Regions from separate parts of the Actinoplanes sp. NPDC023936 genome, predicted to be linked through region 3. Evidence: riboswitches for the same ligand, from Rfam matches in the RefSeq annotation. Region 3 holds a riboswitch; each other region holds the start of a gene.

Region 1 (4,272 bases), on a different contig from region 3:
TTGCTCGTTCGCCGTACCGGCCCGGCCGCCCGTCCGTACCGCCAGATCCCCATCCGCTCGTGTCCCGTGCCGGGCTGTCCCATAGCGGGACGGCCGGCCCCGGACACGCGCCTGGCGCCGGGGAAGAGGCGCCAGGAGCGGGAGCGGCTGGAGATCTCGCAGTACGGCGGCAGTGGCGTCCGGGCCGCGTTGCGGCCACCGAGGTGCCACGCCTTACAGTCCGCCGGGCAGCACCCCCTCCTCGATGTCGGCGAACTCTTCCTCGCTCGCCGTGAGGTAGTCGTCCCAGGCCTGCTTGTCCCAGACCTCGACCCGGGTGCTCGCCCCGATCACCACGAGGTCGCGGCCGAGACTCGCGTACTCCCGCAAGTGCGCCGGGATCGTCACCCGGCCCTGCTTGTCGGGCACCTCGTCGTGCGCGCTGGCGAAGAACACCCGGCTGTAAGCCCGGGCGGCCTTGTTCGTCACCGGCGCCTCACGGAGCTGACCGGCGATGCGCTGGAACTCCGGCATCGGGAACACGTACAGACAGCGCTCCTGCCCCTTCGTGATCACGACACCTCCCGCCAGCTCATCACGGAACTTCGCCGGGAGGATCAGCCGGCCCTTTTCGTCCAGGCGCGGGGTGTGCGTGCCGAGGAACATCGGCCAACCCCCCTTGCCGTGGCGTCGCACTCCTTCGCGGTGGAGCGGTCTCGCCTGTCAACTCGGGCCGACAGTCCCGGTTCATTTCCTCGGTCCTGCCACTGCGCCCCACTCTACTCCACTTCCCTCCACCTGCAACCCGAATGGAGCCGCTCGCGAGCCCTTTTCGCGGACGTATTCCCAGTTCACAGGCGGTGCCCCCAAGTGGAGGGCCGAACCATGATCGACGGAGTCTCGTTTCCGACATCGAGCCCAGCCGGTCCGAAAGCTCCCTGTTCAAAGTGTGGGAGGCCACCCTTCACCGCAAAGGTGGAGCAAAGTGGAGCCCCCAGGTGGAGCAAAAGTGAGCCCCCCAGGTGGAGCAAAACGGAGCCGCCAAATCCCGAGCCGTAGCGCACACAGGTATCGCGCCACCCCACCCCCGCGAGCCGTAGCCCACGCAGGTACCGCGCCACCCCACCCCCGCGAGCCGTAGCCCAGGCGGGTAAAAGCCCTGTGATCACAGGCCTCAGCTACGGCCCGGCGCCGCGAGCCGTAGCCCGCGCAGGCAACAACCCCGTGATCACAGGCCCCAGCTACGGCCCGGCATCGCCAGCCGTAGCCCCGACAGGCAACAGGCCCTTGATCACAGGCCTGAGCTACGGCTCGCCCACCCGGGGCCGCCCGAACCGCCGGCGATCACCCGGCGAGCCCGTAGCGCGTGCCCATGCACCGGTAGCGAAACCCGCCGGACGGCCCGGACCACCCACCCGGCCGCGCGGACTCACGGGAACGGCTCGTCTGCGGCGGGGAACGGGGTCACCCGTACCCGAAAAAGAAACGCCTGTGGGGCGTGACCCATCATCGGGCCACACCCCACAGGCGTGATCAACGGCTACGGCGCCACCACGCCGCGTGCCGGTCCTTCCTTACTTACTACAGACGTCACCCAACTACAGGCGACACCCAACTACAGACGTCAGGCGACGAGACGCCGGACGACGTAGTTCTTGCTCCAGATCTTGTGCTTGCCGACCCGGGCGCCGGTGTGCGGCGAGTCGTAGATGTAGCCGTTACCGGCGTAGATGCCGGCGTGGTAGCCGTACGACCCGTTGCGGAAGACGATCAGGTCGCCGACCTTCTTCTTGCTCTTGCTGACGCTCTTGCCGTACTTCTGCTGCGAGTTCGCCTTGTGGGGCAGCGACTTGCCGGCTGCCTTCTTGTAGACGTACTTGGTGTAGCCCGAGCAGTCGAAGCGCTTGGGGCCCGACGCGCCGTACTTGTACAGGGCGCCCTTGTGCTTCTTCGCCTCAGCGAGGATCTTCGCGCCGCTGGCCTTGACGGTGATCTTCGTCTTGCCGGTGCTCGCGGTGCTGAAGCCGGAGCCCGTGAAGAGGGTCCGGATGTAGTACGTGTTCTTGGGGGCGTACTTGAGGGTGACCGTCCCGTTCTGGTTCTTGACGGTCTCGGTGTCCCACGTCTTCCACTTGCCGCCGACCAGGCCCTGGAGCCGGACCGTGCCCTTGGCGACCTTGCCGGTACGCGGGTCGATGACCTTGGCGGTCACCTTGAGGGTGGAGCCCCAGGGGAGCTTCCGGGTGCTGGCCTTGGCGGTCAGCTTGGGCTTGACCTTCGCGGCCGCCGCGGAAGCGGCGACCTTGACGACCGGGGTGGTGCTGGCCGCGACCGCGGGAGACGCGGTGACCAGCTGCCCGGCGCAGAGGCAGAGACCCAGAGACAGTGCGACTGTGCCGGCGCCGCGAGACACGCGGCTGCCACGGCGCGAACTGTGTTCGTGCACGGTAGAGATATCCCTCCGGCACGCCTGCGAGGTTAGCTGTCGGGTTCGGGCGGGAAGGTGTGCCCGGTCGCTAGGCGACTTCACCCCGAGGCCGGTGTGGAGCTGAACCGGCCGGTTATGGGTCCCCCGTCCCTGCCCCCTGATGCCTTGTGTGTGGTTCCGGTGTTGCGGTGGTCGCACCGTCCAGCTCGGGGCAGGGCTCGGCGTGGGCCGGGCTGGTGCGAGCCGGATGCGTTTGCACCCGGCCCAACCTTGGTACCCGACCTTCCGCGTGATCGTCAGGGCCGAAAATGTCACGCACAGTAATTGGCACACATGTCGGTGTCCGGTTTGTTACCGCCCGGAGACAAATGCCATTACCCCTTGGGGTCGTCCGAACACGATCAGTCGAAGGTTACGGGTGAAACAGAACACACAATTCTTCGGCCGCCAACCCGGAACCCATGTCAAAACGTTGAGAGCGGTACAAACACAAGTCGCATCCGATCTTGACCGGACGGCAACTCGACGTAACCTTTCGGTCCGGTACCCTCGCTGGCGTGACGGACGGGAAGATGCCTCTTATCGCCAAGGTCGCGACCACTGCGTCGAAGACCGCCGCGGCGCTCTCCAGGGCTGCTGGACGCGGCGACGGCTCGGTCATCGGCGGCTGGATCGGCCTCAAGATCGACCCCGACCTGCTGGCCCACCTCTCGTCCGGCCGGGCTGTGGCGCTCGTCTCCGGGACCAACGGCAAGACCACCACGACGCGGCTCACCGCCGCGGCGGTCGGTGTGCTCGGCCGGGTCGCCACGAACTCATTCGGCGCGAACATGCCGACCGGCCACACCTCGGCGCTGGCGAAAGAGGGACACACCCCGTTCGCCGTCCTCGAGGTCGACGAGCACTATCTGGCCCAGGTCATCGAGGCCACCCGCCCCAAGGTGGTGGCCCTGCTCAACCTCTCCCGCGACCAGCTGGACCGGGCGAAGGAGGTGGCGATGATGGCGCAGCTGTGGAAGACCACGCTCGCCAGCCACCCCAACATCAAGGTCGTGGCGAACTCGGACGACCCGATGGTCGTCTGGGCCGCCAGCAGCAGCCCGCAGGTGACCTGGTTCAGCGCCGGCCAGCGCTGGCTCGACGACTCGTTCGTCTGCCCGGAGAGCGGCCATCCGATCGAGCGCGCCAACGGCGACTGGTGGTGCACCGGCTGCCCGCTGCGCCGGCCCCGCGCGCACTGGTCGGTCGAGGACGAGGGCGTGATCGACCCGCGCGGCGACTGGCACCTGGTGAAACTTCAGCTTCCCGGCAAGGTGAACATCGGCAACGCGGCCACCGCGCTCGCCGTCGCCGCCGAGTTCGGGGTGCGCCCGATAGAGGCGCTGCCCCGGCTCTCCCGGGTGACGTCGATCGCCGGGCGGTACGCGCAGGTCGACCGGGACGGCCGCAACATCCGGCTGCTGCTCGCCAAGAACCCGGCCAGCTGGCTGGAGGCGTTCGACATGGCGGAGCACGCGCCGACACTGCTCTCCATCAACGCCCGCGACCCCGACGGCTTCGACACCTCGTGGCTGTACGACGTCGACTTCTCACCACTGCGCAACCGCCCGGTGCTGATCACCGGCGACCGCGCCTACGACCTGGCCGTCCGGCTCCAGGTGAACCAGGTGCCGTTCCGGCACGTACAGAGTTTCGACGAGGCGCTGCGGGCCGTTCCGCCCGGCCGACTCGAAGTGATCGCCAACTACACGGCGTTCCAGGACATCCGAGCGGAGTTGGACCGTGTCAACTGAGAGCCTCCGGATCGTGTGGATCTACCCCGATCTGCTGTCGACCTACGGCGACCGGGGCAACCTGTCGATCCT
Region 2 (4,272 bases), on a different contig from region 3:
AGTAGTGCTCGGTGGCCGCCGCGACCTGGTCCAGGTCGACGCCGGCTACCGGGCGGTCCCGGAGGTGGAATTCCAGGATCGCGGCGCGGGCCGGGCGGTCCGGCGGCAGCACCAGCACGGTACGGTCCAGGCGTCCCGGCCGCCGCAACGCGGAGTCGACGTCCCAGGGCGCGTTCGTGGCCGCGAGGACGAACACCCCGTCGTTGCCGCCCTCGACCCCGTCCAGCTCGGTGAGCAGCTGGTTCACCACGGTCCGCATCGACGACTGGAGCTGGCTGCGCTTGTGGCCGAGCGCGTCGATCTCGTCCAGGAACAGCACGCACGGCGCGTGGCCGCGAGCCGACTCGAACAGGTCGTGCAGGTTCTTCTCCGAGCTGCCGACCCACATGTTCAGCACGTCGGTGATGCTGAGCGAGATGAACGCGGCGCCCATCTCACCGGCGACCGCCCGGGCCAGGAACGTCTTGCCGCAGCCGGGCGGGCCGTAGAGCAGCAGGCCGCCGCGGAGGCTCTTGCCGAACAGCGACCGCAGCTTCGGGTTGCGCAGCGGGCCGAGGAACGAGACCTCGAGGCGCTTCTTCACGTCGGCCATGCCGCCGACGTCGGCGAGCGTGATCGTGGAGCTCTCGACGTCGAAGACCCGGTCCTGGTGGCCCCGGACCGGGTCCGGCTCGCCGGTGTGGGTGAACCGGGGCGGGACGACGTCGCCGAACTGCTGCTCCATGGCGGACCAGTCGACGGCGGCCGGCGACGGCGCAGCCGGCGGCTCGGCCGAGGGCTGCGGCTCGGCCGAGGGCGGCGCGACCGGCTGCTCGGCCGGCTTTTCGGCCGGCGGCGCCGGGGTAGCGGCCGGGGTGGTTCCGAGCGCCCGGCCCATCAGCTGCTGGGCGGTGGCGTTGCCCGGCTCGCGGGCGAGCACCTGAGCGGCATGCCCGATCGCCTCCGCGCCCCGGCCCGCGGCCACCAGCAGCTCGGCCAGGTGCAGGCGCAGCGGGAGGTCGTCGGGACGGGCCTGCACCGCGGCGGTGAGGCTGTCGATCAAGGGGTCGCTCATGACAGGCGATTATGCCCCCGCCGAGTTCGCCGCCCGGCGGGTACTGCGGCACGGGTGAGATCCGCCGGGCGGAAAAGCGCGCGGTTGAGGCCGGACAAACGAAGATCGCCCCCCGCACTCCGGCGAGGGGCGATCTTCGTCAGCGATTCCTAACCTGGCCGGCGATAGCCCGCGATGGGACCGCGGTCGATCGTCGCCATCCGCACGTAGTCGCCCGTGTGCGGTGCGTGCACCACCTTGCCGCCGCCGATGTAGATGGCGACGTGGTGCACATCGGAGTAGTAGAAGACCAGGTCGCCCGGCTTCAACTCGTCCCGGCTGACCGACTTGGTCGAGCCCCACTGGTCTTTCGTGTAGTGCTCGAGGTGAACACCGACAGCCGCCCACGCCTCCTGCGTCAGACCCGAGCAGTCGTAACTGTTCGGGCCGTTGGAGCCGAAGACATAGGGCTTGCCGATCAGGTCGCACGCCCGCTGGGCCGCGCGACCACCCTTGTCGTTGGTGTAGGTGACCGGGCAGGGGCCGGTGCGCAGCGCGCCGTCGTCGGCGTTCGCCGTGCCGTAGGCCTCGATCCGGAGCTTCTGGAGGTCCTTGATCTCCTTCTCGATCGCCTTCTTCTTCGACGCCAGGTCCGTGTCCCGGACGGCGATCTCGGAGGCGAGCTGGTCCACCTTGGCCTTGTCGCCCGCGTACTTGTCGCGGAGCTGCGCCACGTGCTCGATGGACTCGGTCTGGTGCTGGGCCAGCTGGTCGAGCAGCGCGAGCTTCTCGGTCAGCGACGTCGGCGAACCACTGATGACCATCGCGTTGAACGCGTTCGGCGGGCCCTGCATGTACGCGTCCACGGCCATGCCCCGGACCTGGGCCATGGCGACATCCACCTTCACCTGCAGTGGCTTCAGCGTCTTCTCCAGCGAAGACTGCTGCTTGCGCAGCTTCTTCAGCTTGGCGTGCACCGAGTTGTACTCCTCGATGACGGGCTCGAGCTTGTTCCACTGCTCGTCGATTTGCTTCTCGACGCTTGCCGGCGTGGGCTCGGCATGGGCAACGGCGGGACCAGTGAGAACGATTCCGGCCGCGGCCATTACGCAGACCAAACCGCGTAAGAGGCCTTTCCGTTTCACTTAGGTGCGTTGTCCTTTCTTCCCACTCGACCGCCGACCGGGTTAGCTGACGGGTTCGGGCGGGAAGCTGCCCGGCCGCTCGGGGGGAGCGGCTTCACCCCGGGACTACCTGGGTCCCCGGCGCGCTTTGTCTCTCGAGGCACTCGGTCTCGAAGCACTCGGCGTTTAGGCGGCGGCTCGGCAGATCGGCCGGGTGGACGATTGGGGGGCTACCGAACCGGGAACCACCGTACCGGTCACGGAACGCGGAAGAAAAGGTCGTCCGCGTGGCGAAACCGTGCGCTCCATTTCCCTTACGGAGAGTGGCTAAAAGGGCCAGGTGTTAATCGCGCGCCCCAGCCACGGCACCACCAAGATCACTGTGGGTAGCACCAGGAGACCCGCCGCGGCGGCGCTCGCGGCGACCGTCAGTGACCGGCTCTCGGGCAGATCCAGGCGCGCCAGGCGCCGCCGGCGGGCCTCCCCCGCGGCCCCGTCGGCGAGCACCCCCTCGGCGAGCGGCAGCGCATCGGCGAGACGACCCAGCGCGGCCCGCAGCGGCGCCGGCCCGGTGCGGCGCCGCGCGGCATCGTCGGCCACCATCTCCAGCAGCAGGTGTACGGCGTCGAGCGGCACCCGGCTGCGCAGCAGTTTCGGCACCGCCTGGTAGAAGGCGGTGAACGACTCCATCACCAGCTCGTGCCGGTGCCGCAGGTGGGCGCGCTCGTGCGCCAGCACCGCGTCCACCTGGTCCCGGTCGAGAACCTGCAGCACCGCGTCGCTGAGCACCACCCGCGGCTGGCGGCCGGGCACGCAGTACGCCATCGGCAGCGCGCCGTCGAGGATCCGCACCTCGCCACCCTTGATGTCGTCGCGCCGCTCCACCCGGTCCAGCAGATCCACCAGGGTCCGGTGCCGGGCCCGCCGGGCACGGGCCCGGGAGGTCACCTTGGCGAGCGAGATCAGCAGCCGGATCACGATGGTCGCGGCGATGGCGAGCGACAGGACGAGCGCGACCACCGTCTCCGGATGGCGCGCGCCGGCCGCCCGGGTCACCTCCTCCGGGGCGGCGAGCACCACCCCGAGCGCGCAGAGCACCGCGGTCAGGGTGAGCGCCTGCCAGAGCAGGACGCCGGCGACGGGGGCCCGGTCCGGCCACTTCGCCCTGGCCAGGATGCCGGGCGCGATCAGCGAGAGGGTCAGACCCAGCGCGCCCAGCAGCAGCGCTGTCACGGTTTCCGGTCGGCTGCCGCTTTGATCGCCGCGGCCAGCGCCTCCGGCGGGAGCTGACCCATGAAGTACGCCAGCGCGGCGTCCCGGTCCGGGGTGGCGCTGAGCGCGTCGAACATCAGGCCGGCGGTCATCTCCTCGCGGGTCTGCGCCGGGGCGTAGCGGTAGGCGCGGTCCGCTTTCTGCTGGGTGACCAGGCCTTTCTTGGCGAGCCGGTCGAGCACTGTCATGACCGTGGTGTACGCCAGGTCGCGGTCACGGCTGAGCAGCTCGTGCACCTGGCGGACGGTCAGCGGCTCCGGCGCGTCCCAGAGCTTCGTCATGACCTCACGCTCGAGGTCGCCCAGGTTCTTCGAGAGCGAGGTCTTCGAAAGCGAGGTCTTCGAAAGCGGGTTCTTCGAGAGCGGCGCCATGTGTTCCATCCTACGGGAGGCCTACGTCAGGTTGTCGTACTACACGACGTAGTATCTACTACGAAGCGTCGTACTACGTTGGGGGAACCCGTGGACGTGCTTGACCTGACCCGGCTGCAGTTCGCGGTCGTCACGATCTACCACTACCTGTTCGTGCCGCTGTCGATCTGCCTGGCCGCGACCGCAGCGGGGCTGCAGCTGGCCTGGATGCGGACGTCTCGGGAGAAATACCTGCATCTGACGAAGTTCGTCGGCAAGCTGCTGATCGCCACCTTCGCCGTCGGCGTGGTCACCGGCCTGGTCCAGGAGTTCCAGTTCGGGCTCGGATGGAGCGCGTTCGCCCGCTTCTACGGCGACGTCTTCGGTCCCACCCTCGCCATCGAGGGGATGCTCGCGTTCTTCCTGGAGGCGACGTTCCTGGCGCTGTGGTACTTCGGCTGGGACCGGCTGCCCCGCCGCGTGCACGCCGCCA
Region 3 (4,272 bases):
AACGCGGCCCTGATGAACGAGCTTCCCGGCGACCGCAACGTCGAGCTGGGCTGCCTCGCGATGGGCATGTCGCCGGCCGAGGTGAAGGAGAAGAAGGACGGGATCATCGAGTTCTCCGGCATCAACGAGCGCGGCGACTTCTCGTCGCTGCCGATGCGGACGTACTCGTCCGGCATGGCCGCCCGCCTGAAGTTCTCGATCGCCGCCGCGAAGCAGCACGACGTGCTGCTGATCGACGAGGCGCTGGCGACCGGTGACGCCAAGTTCCGCCGCCGCAGTGAGCAGCGGGTGCGTGAGCTGCGCGCCCAGGCCGGCACGGTGTTCCTGGTCAGCCACAGCGAGCAGTCGATCCGGGACACCTGCGACAGGTGCATCTGGCTGGAGTCCGGCCTGATCCGGGCGGACGGCCCCACCGACGAGGTGATGCGGGAGTACGAGTCCTACATGCGCAAGTAGGACCCGTACCCCCGTGAGGTTCTGATCTTCAGCGGATCGAGAGATGCACGTGGTTGGTGTGGTCGCTGGAGGGGTCGCCACCCGCCCCGCTGTACGACTTCCAGCCACTGCTCGGCAGCCAGATCCGGCGATACCAGATCACGTAGAGCACGTCGAGCGCGTCCGCGTTGTTGATGAAGTAGTTCGCCAGGTTGTTGCCGTAGGTCCGGCTGGCGCCGGTCGCGTCCCCGCCGAAGCCGTTCTTGTCAGAGGCGAAGTCGCAGGCCCGGCCCTTCGGGTGCTCACCGCTGTTCTGCTCGCGGAAACACGCGACGTAACGGGTGAAGCCGTCCTTCTGGGCCTGCTTCAGCGCGTGCAGGGTGCGCGGGGTGAGACAGCCGCTGGTGGTCGGGTCGGGCTCGGTACAGCCGGAGCCCGAGCCGCCCGGCGCCGGATCGGCCTTGGCGCTGCCGCCGCCGTCGCTCGACGAGGAGGCCGCGGCCCCCTGGTTCGCCTTCTTGAGCGCCGTCTCGGCCTGCACCTTCTTCTTCGCCATCACGTTGACCTGCTTCTGCTGGTCCTTCACGGTGGCGTCGATGGCGAGTTTCGCCCTGCGCTGGGCGTCGAGGGTCGTCTTGAGTTCCTCGATCGCCTGGTTCTGCTCGGCCGCGACGGTCGACAGGACCTCGGCCCGGTCGATGAAGCTCCCGGTGTCGCTCGCATTGACGAGCGCGCTCATCGCGCCCATCCGGCCCGACGTGTACGCCTGTGAGGCGATCTCGTCGAGTGCCGCCTGCTGCGGGCCGACCTGGGCGTCCAGCTTCTTGAGCTCCGCCGTCAACTCGGTCTGCTTCTGCTTGGACGTCTTCAGCTTCGCCTTGGCCTCGACGTAGCCGCGGGAGGCGTCCTCCAGTTGTTCGACGAGGGACTTGGAGCCACCCTCGCCGTCGTCACCGTTGTCACCGGGGGCGGCGGTGGCCGGTGACGCCACGATCGCCAGCCCGCACACGGCGAGCAGCAGCCCCATGACGGCCGCTAATCGCCGCGCAGTCTTTCGCTGCACAGGTAATCCTTCCGTCGGCCGCCGACCGAGTTAGCTGACGGGTTCGGGACGAAGGAAATCCCTACCGCGGTTGCGGATTCACCCCGAGGGAAATGGTTCCCCGGCTCGCCGGGAGCGGCGATTAGGCGGCGGTCCCCGGGTGGGAACCGGAACCGACCATACCCACTCAATCGACAGATCGACAGTTCTCGTACGGTGCGCTATTGCGCGGACACGCGAGGTGATTTGACTACGGAAAGTCGCTGCCCGGTAACAGTTTTGCCGGTTCAGTGGTCCTGATACCGCGCCATTCCTCAGGTAAACTCGTCGCGGTCCTGCCAGGACGGCACCGCCCCCGAGGAGCCGGCAGGCCGCCGCCTAATCACCGCGAGGTGAGCCGGGGAACCAGGTCAGTGGGGTGAGTCCGCCTTCGGGTGGTAGGGATCTCTTCCGTCCCGAACCCGTCAGCTAACTCGGTCGGCGGTGACAAGGAAGGAACTGTTGATGACCGCACGTCCCCGCCGGTGGCTGCTGCTTGCCCTGGCACCGCTCGTGGCCACGACGTTGTTCGTGGCGCCGGCCACTCCGGCCTCCGCCGAACCGAGCGGCTCGTCCCCCACCGCGGAGGAGGAGGACGAGGACGCACTACTCTCCGACGTCATCGAGGCCGCCAACCGGCGCTACGTCTCGGCCAAGGCCGCCGTGACGAAGTCCACAAAGGCGCAGGCGAAGCTGAACGTCGAGATCAAGGCCGCGGAGGACCGGCGCGACAAGCTCATCCCCGAGGTGAACTCGATCGCCCGCGAGCAGTACGTGACGGGCAACCTGAGCGCGGTCGGCTTCCTGCTCGGCGCGAACTCGTCGAACGACTTCCTGCACAAGGCGATCTCCCTCGAGGAGATCAACAAGCTGCACGACGAGAAGCTGCACGAGCTCAACGAGGCGATCGCCACTGTCGCCGAGAGCAAGGCGAAACTCGACGCCGAGGTCGCGGCGCAGAAGAAGAACTCCGCGCTGATGAAGAAGCAGAAGGAATCGGCGGAGAAAGCCCTGCAACTGGTGGGTGGCGACGCGCTCACCGACGGTTTCGTGGTGGCGAAATCCCCCTCCGCCAAGGCCGCGCCGCGCAACTCCAGCGGCGGCTTCTCGCCCGAGGGCTGCACCGAGAAGGACCCGACGACCAGCGGCTGCATCACCAAGCGCACGCTGAACATGTACAAGGAAACCAAGAAGGCCGGCTTCAACCTGTTCGTCGGCTGTTACCGCCCCGGCGGGCCCTACGAGCACCCCAAGGGCCGGGCCTGTGACTGGTCGCTGCAGAAGAGCGGCTTCTCCTCGGCGCACAACGACAGGATGATGAAGTACGGCAACGACCTCATGGCGTTCCTGGTGCGTAACGCCGACGAGCTCGGGATCTACTACGTCATCTGGTACAAGAAGATCTGGTTCCCCGCGTCGGGCTGGAAGGCGTACCACGGCGTCAGTGACCACACCGACCACGTGCACGTCTCCATGCTCTGAGCATCGGAAAAGCCCCCGTCCTCATCGTGAGGACGGGGGCTTTTCTCGTTCGGCTCAGTGCACGGCGCGGCGCACCGGCGCCCGCCCGTGCGGCTGGGCCGGCGCGGATCCCACCGGGGGGGCCGGCGGGATCGGCATGGTCACCGGGCGCACCTGGGTCACCTCGGTCTCCTTGCCGTGGTGCAGAAGCGTCAGCCGGGCCGAGCCGCCACCGTTGCGCAGCGAGTAGGTCACCTCGTCCGCCGTCACGTTCACCCGCAGCCGCAGACCGCGCCAGAGCAGCGAGAACTCCAGGTTGTTGATCCGGCTGGGGAGGCGCGGCGCGAAGCTCAGCTGCCCGTTGAAGTCACGCATGCCGCCGAGACCGGCGACCAGCGAGATCCAGGTGCCGGCCAGCGACGCCACGTGCACGCCGTCCCGGGCGTTCTGGTGCAGGTCGTGCAGGTCCATCAGGGCGGCCTCGCCCAGGTAGTCGTGGGCCAGCTCCAGGTGCCCGGTCTCCGCCGCGAGAACGGCCTGGATGCACGCGGATAGGGACGAGTCGCGGACGGTCCGCGCGTCGTAGTACGCGAAGTTGCGCGCCTTCTCCTCCGGGGTGAACGCGTCGCCCCGGATGTACATCGCCATGACCAGGTCGGCCTGCTTGATGACCTGCTTGCGGTACAGGTCGAAGTACGGGAAGTTGAGCAGCAGCGGGTAGCCCTCGGGCGGGGTGTTCTCGAAGTCCCACTCCTGCAGCCGGGTGAAGCCCTCGCACTGCTGGTGGACGCCGAGCTCCTTGTCGTACGGGATGTGCACCGCGGCCGCCGCGTCCCGCCAGGACGCCGCCTCCTCGTCGTCCACACCGAGCTTGCGCGCCAGGTCCGGGTGACGCTTGCAGGCGTCGACCGCGGTCATCAGGTTCTGCTGCGCCATCAGGTTGGTGTAGATGTTGTCGTTCACCACGGCGGTGTACTCGTCCGGACCCGTCACACCGTCGATGTGGAAGCGGCCGTGCCGGTCGTGGTGACCCAGCGAACGCCACAGCCGGGCGGTCTCGACGAGCAGCTCCAGGCCGACCTCACGCTCGAAGTCGTAGTCACCGGTGGCCTGCACGTAACGGCGGACCGCGTCGGCGATGTCGGCCCCGATGTGGAAGCCGGCCGTGCCCGCCGGCCAGTACCCGGAGCACTCCTGCCCGCGGATCGTCCGCCACGGGAACGCCGCGCCCGAGAGGCCGAGCGTCTGCGCGCGCTCCCGGGCCAGGTCCAGCGTCGAGTGCCGCCAGCGCAGCA

Evidence for each region. Region 3 has a riboswitch for cyclic di-AMP ahead of AB0F72_RS13095 (hypothetical protein). Riboswitches for the same ligand answer to the same signal wherever they lie in the genome.
Region 1: linked by a shared signal. The riboswitch ahead of AB0F72_RS23725 (NlpC/P60 family protein) and the one ahead of AB0F72_RS13095 (hypothetical protein) in region 3 are both predicted to bind cyclic di-AMP.
Region 2: linked by a shared signal. The riboswitch ahead of AB0F72_RS22345 (NlpC/P60 family protein) and the one ahead of AB0F72_RS13095 (hypothetical protein) in region 3 are both predicted to bind cyclic di-AMP.

What each region holds. Positions count from the first base shown of each region.
Region 1 is NZ_JBEZZR010000019.1:27,613-31,884, reverse strand. Features, by position in the region: gene mraZ (division/cell wall cluster transcriptional repressor MraZ) at 214-645, opposite strand; gene AB0F72_RS23725 (NlpC/P60 family protein) at 1,604-2,392, opposite strand; cyclic di-AMP (ydaO/yuaA leader) riboswitch at 2,432-2,600, opposite strand; gene AB0F72_RS23720 (MurT ligase domain-containing protein) at 2,980-4,200, shown strand; gene AB0F72_RS23715 (glutamine amidotransferase) at 4,190-4,272, shown strand, end outside.
Region 2 is NZ_JBEZZR010000017.1:29,355-33,626, reverse strand. Features, by position in the region: gene AB0F72_RS22350 (AAA family ATPase) at 1-1,054, opposite strand, end outside; gene AB0F72_RS22345 (NlpC/P60 family protein) at 1,204-2,139, opposite strand; cyclic di-AMP (ydaO/yuaA leader) riboswitch at 2,195-2,330, opposite strand; gene AB0F72_RS22340 (M56 family metallopeptidase) at 2,485-3,390, opposite strand; gene AB0F72_RS22335 (BlaI/MecI/CopY family transcriptional regulator) at 3,387-3,800, opposite strand; gene AB0F72_RS22330 (cytochrome ubiquinol oxidase subunit I) at 3,891-4,272, shown strand, end outside.
Region 3 is NZ_JBEZZR010000007.1:207,103-211,374, reverse strand. Features, by position in the region: gene AB0F72_RS13105 (ABC transporter ATP-binding protein) at 1-456, shown strand, start outside; gene AB0F72_RS13100 (hypothetical protein) at 485-1,462, opposite strand; cyclic di-AMP (ydaO/yuaA leader) riboswitch at 1,502-1,636, opposite strand; cyclic di-AMP (ydaO/yuaA leader) riboswitch at 1,843-1,977, shown strand; gene AB0F72_RS13095 (hypothetical protein) at 1,982-2,998, shown strand; gene AB0F72_RS13090 (glycoside hydrolase family 65 protein) at 3,053-4,272, opposite strand, start outside.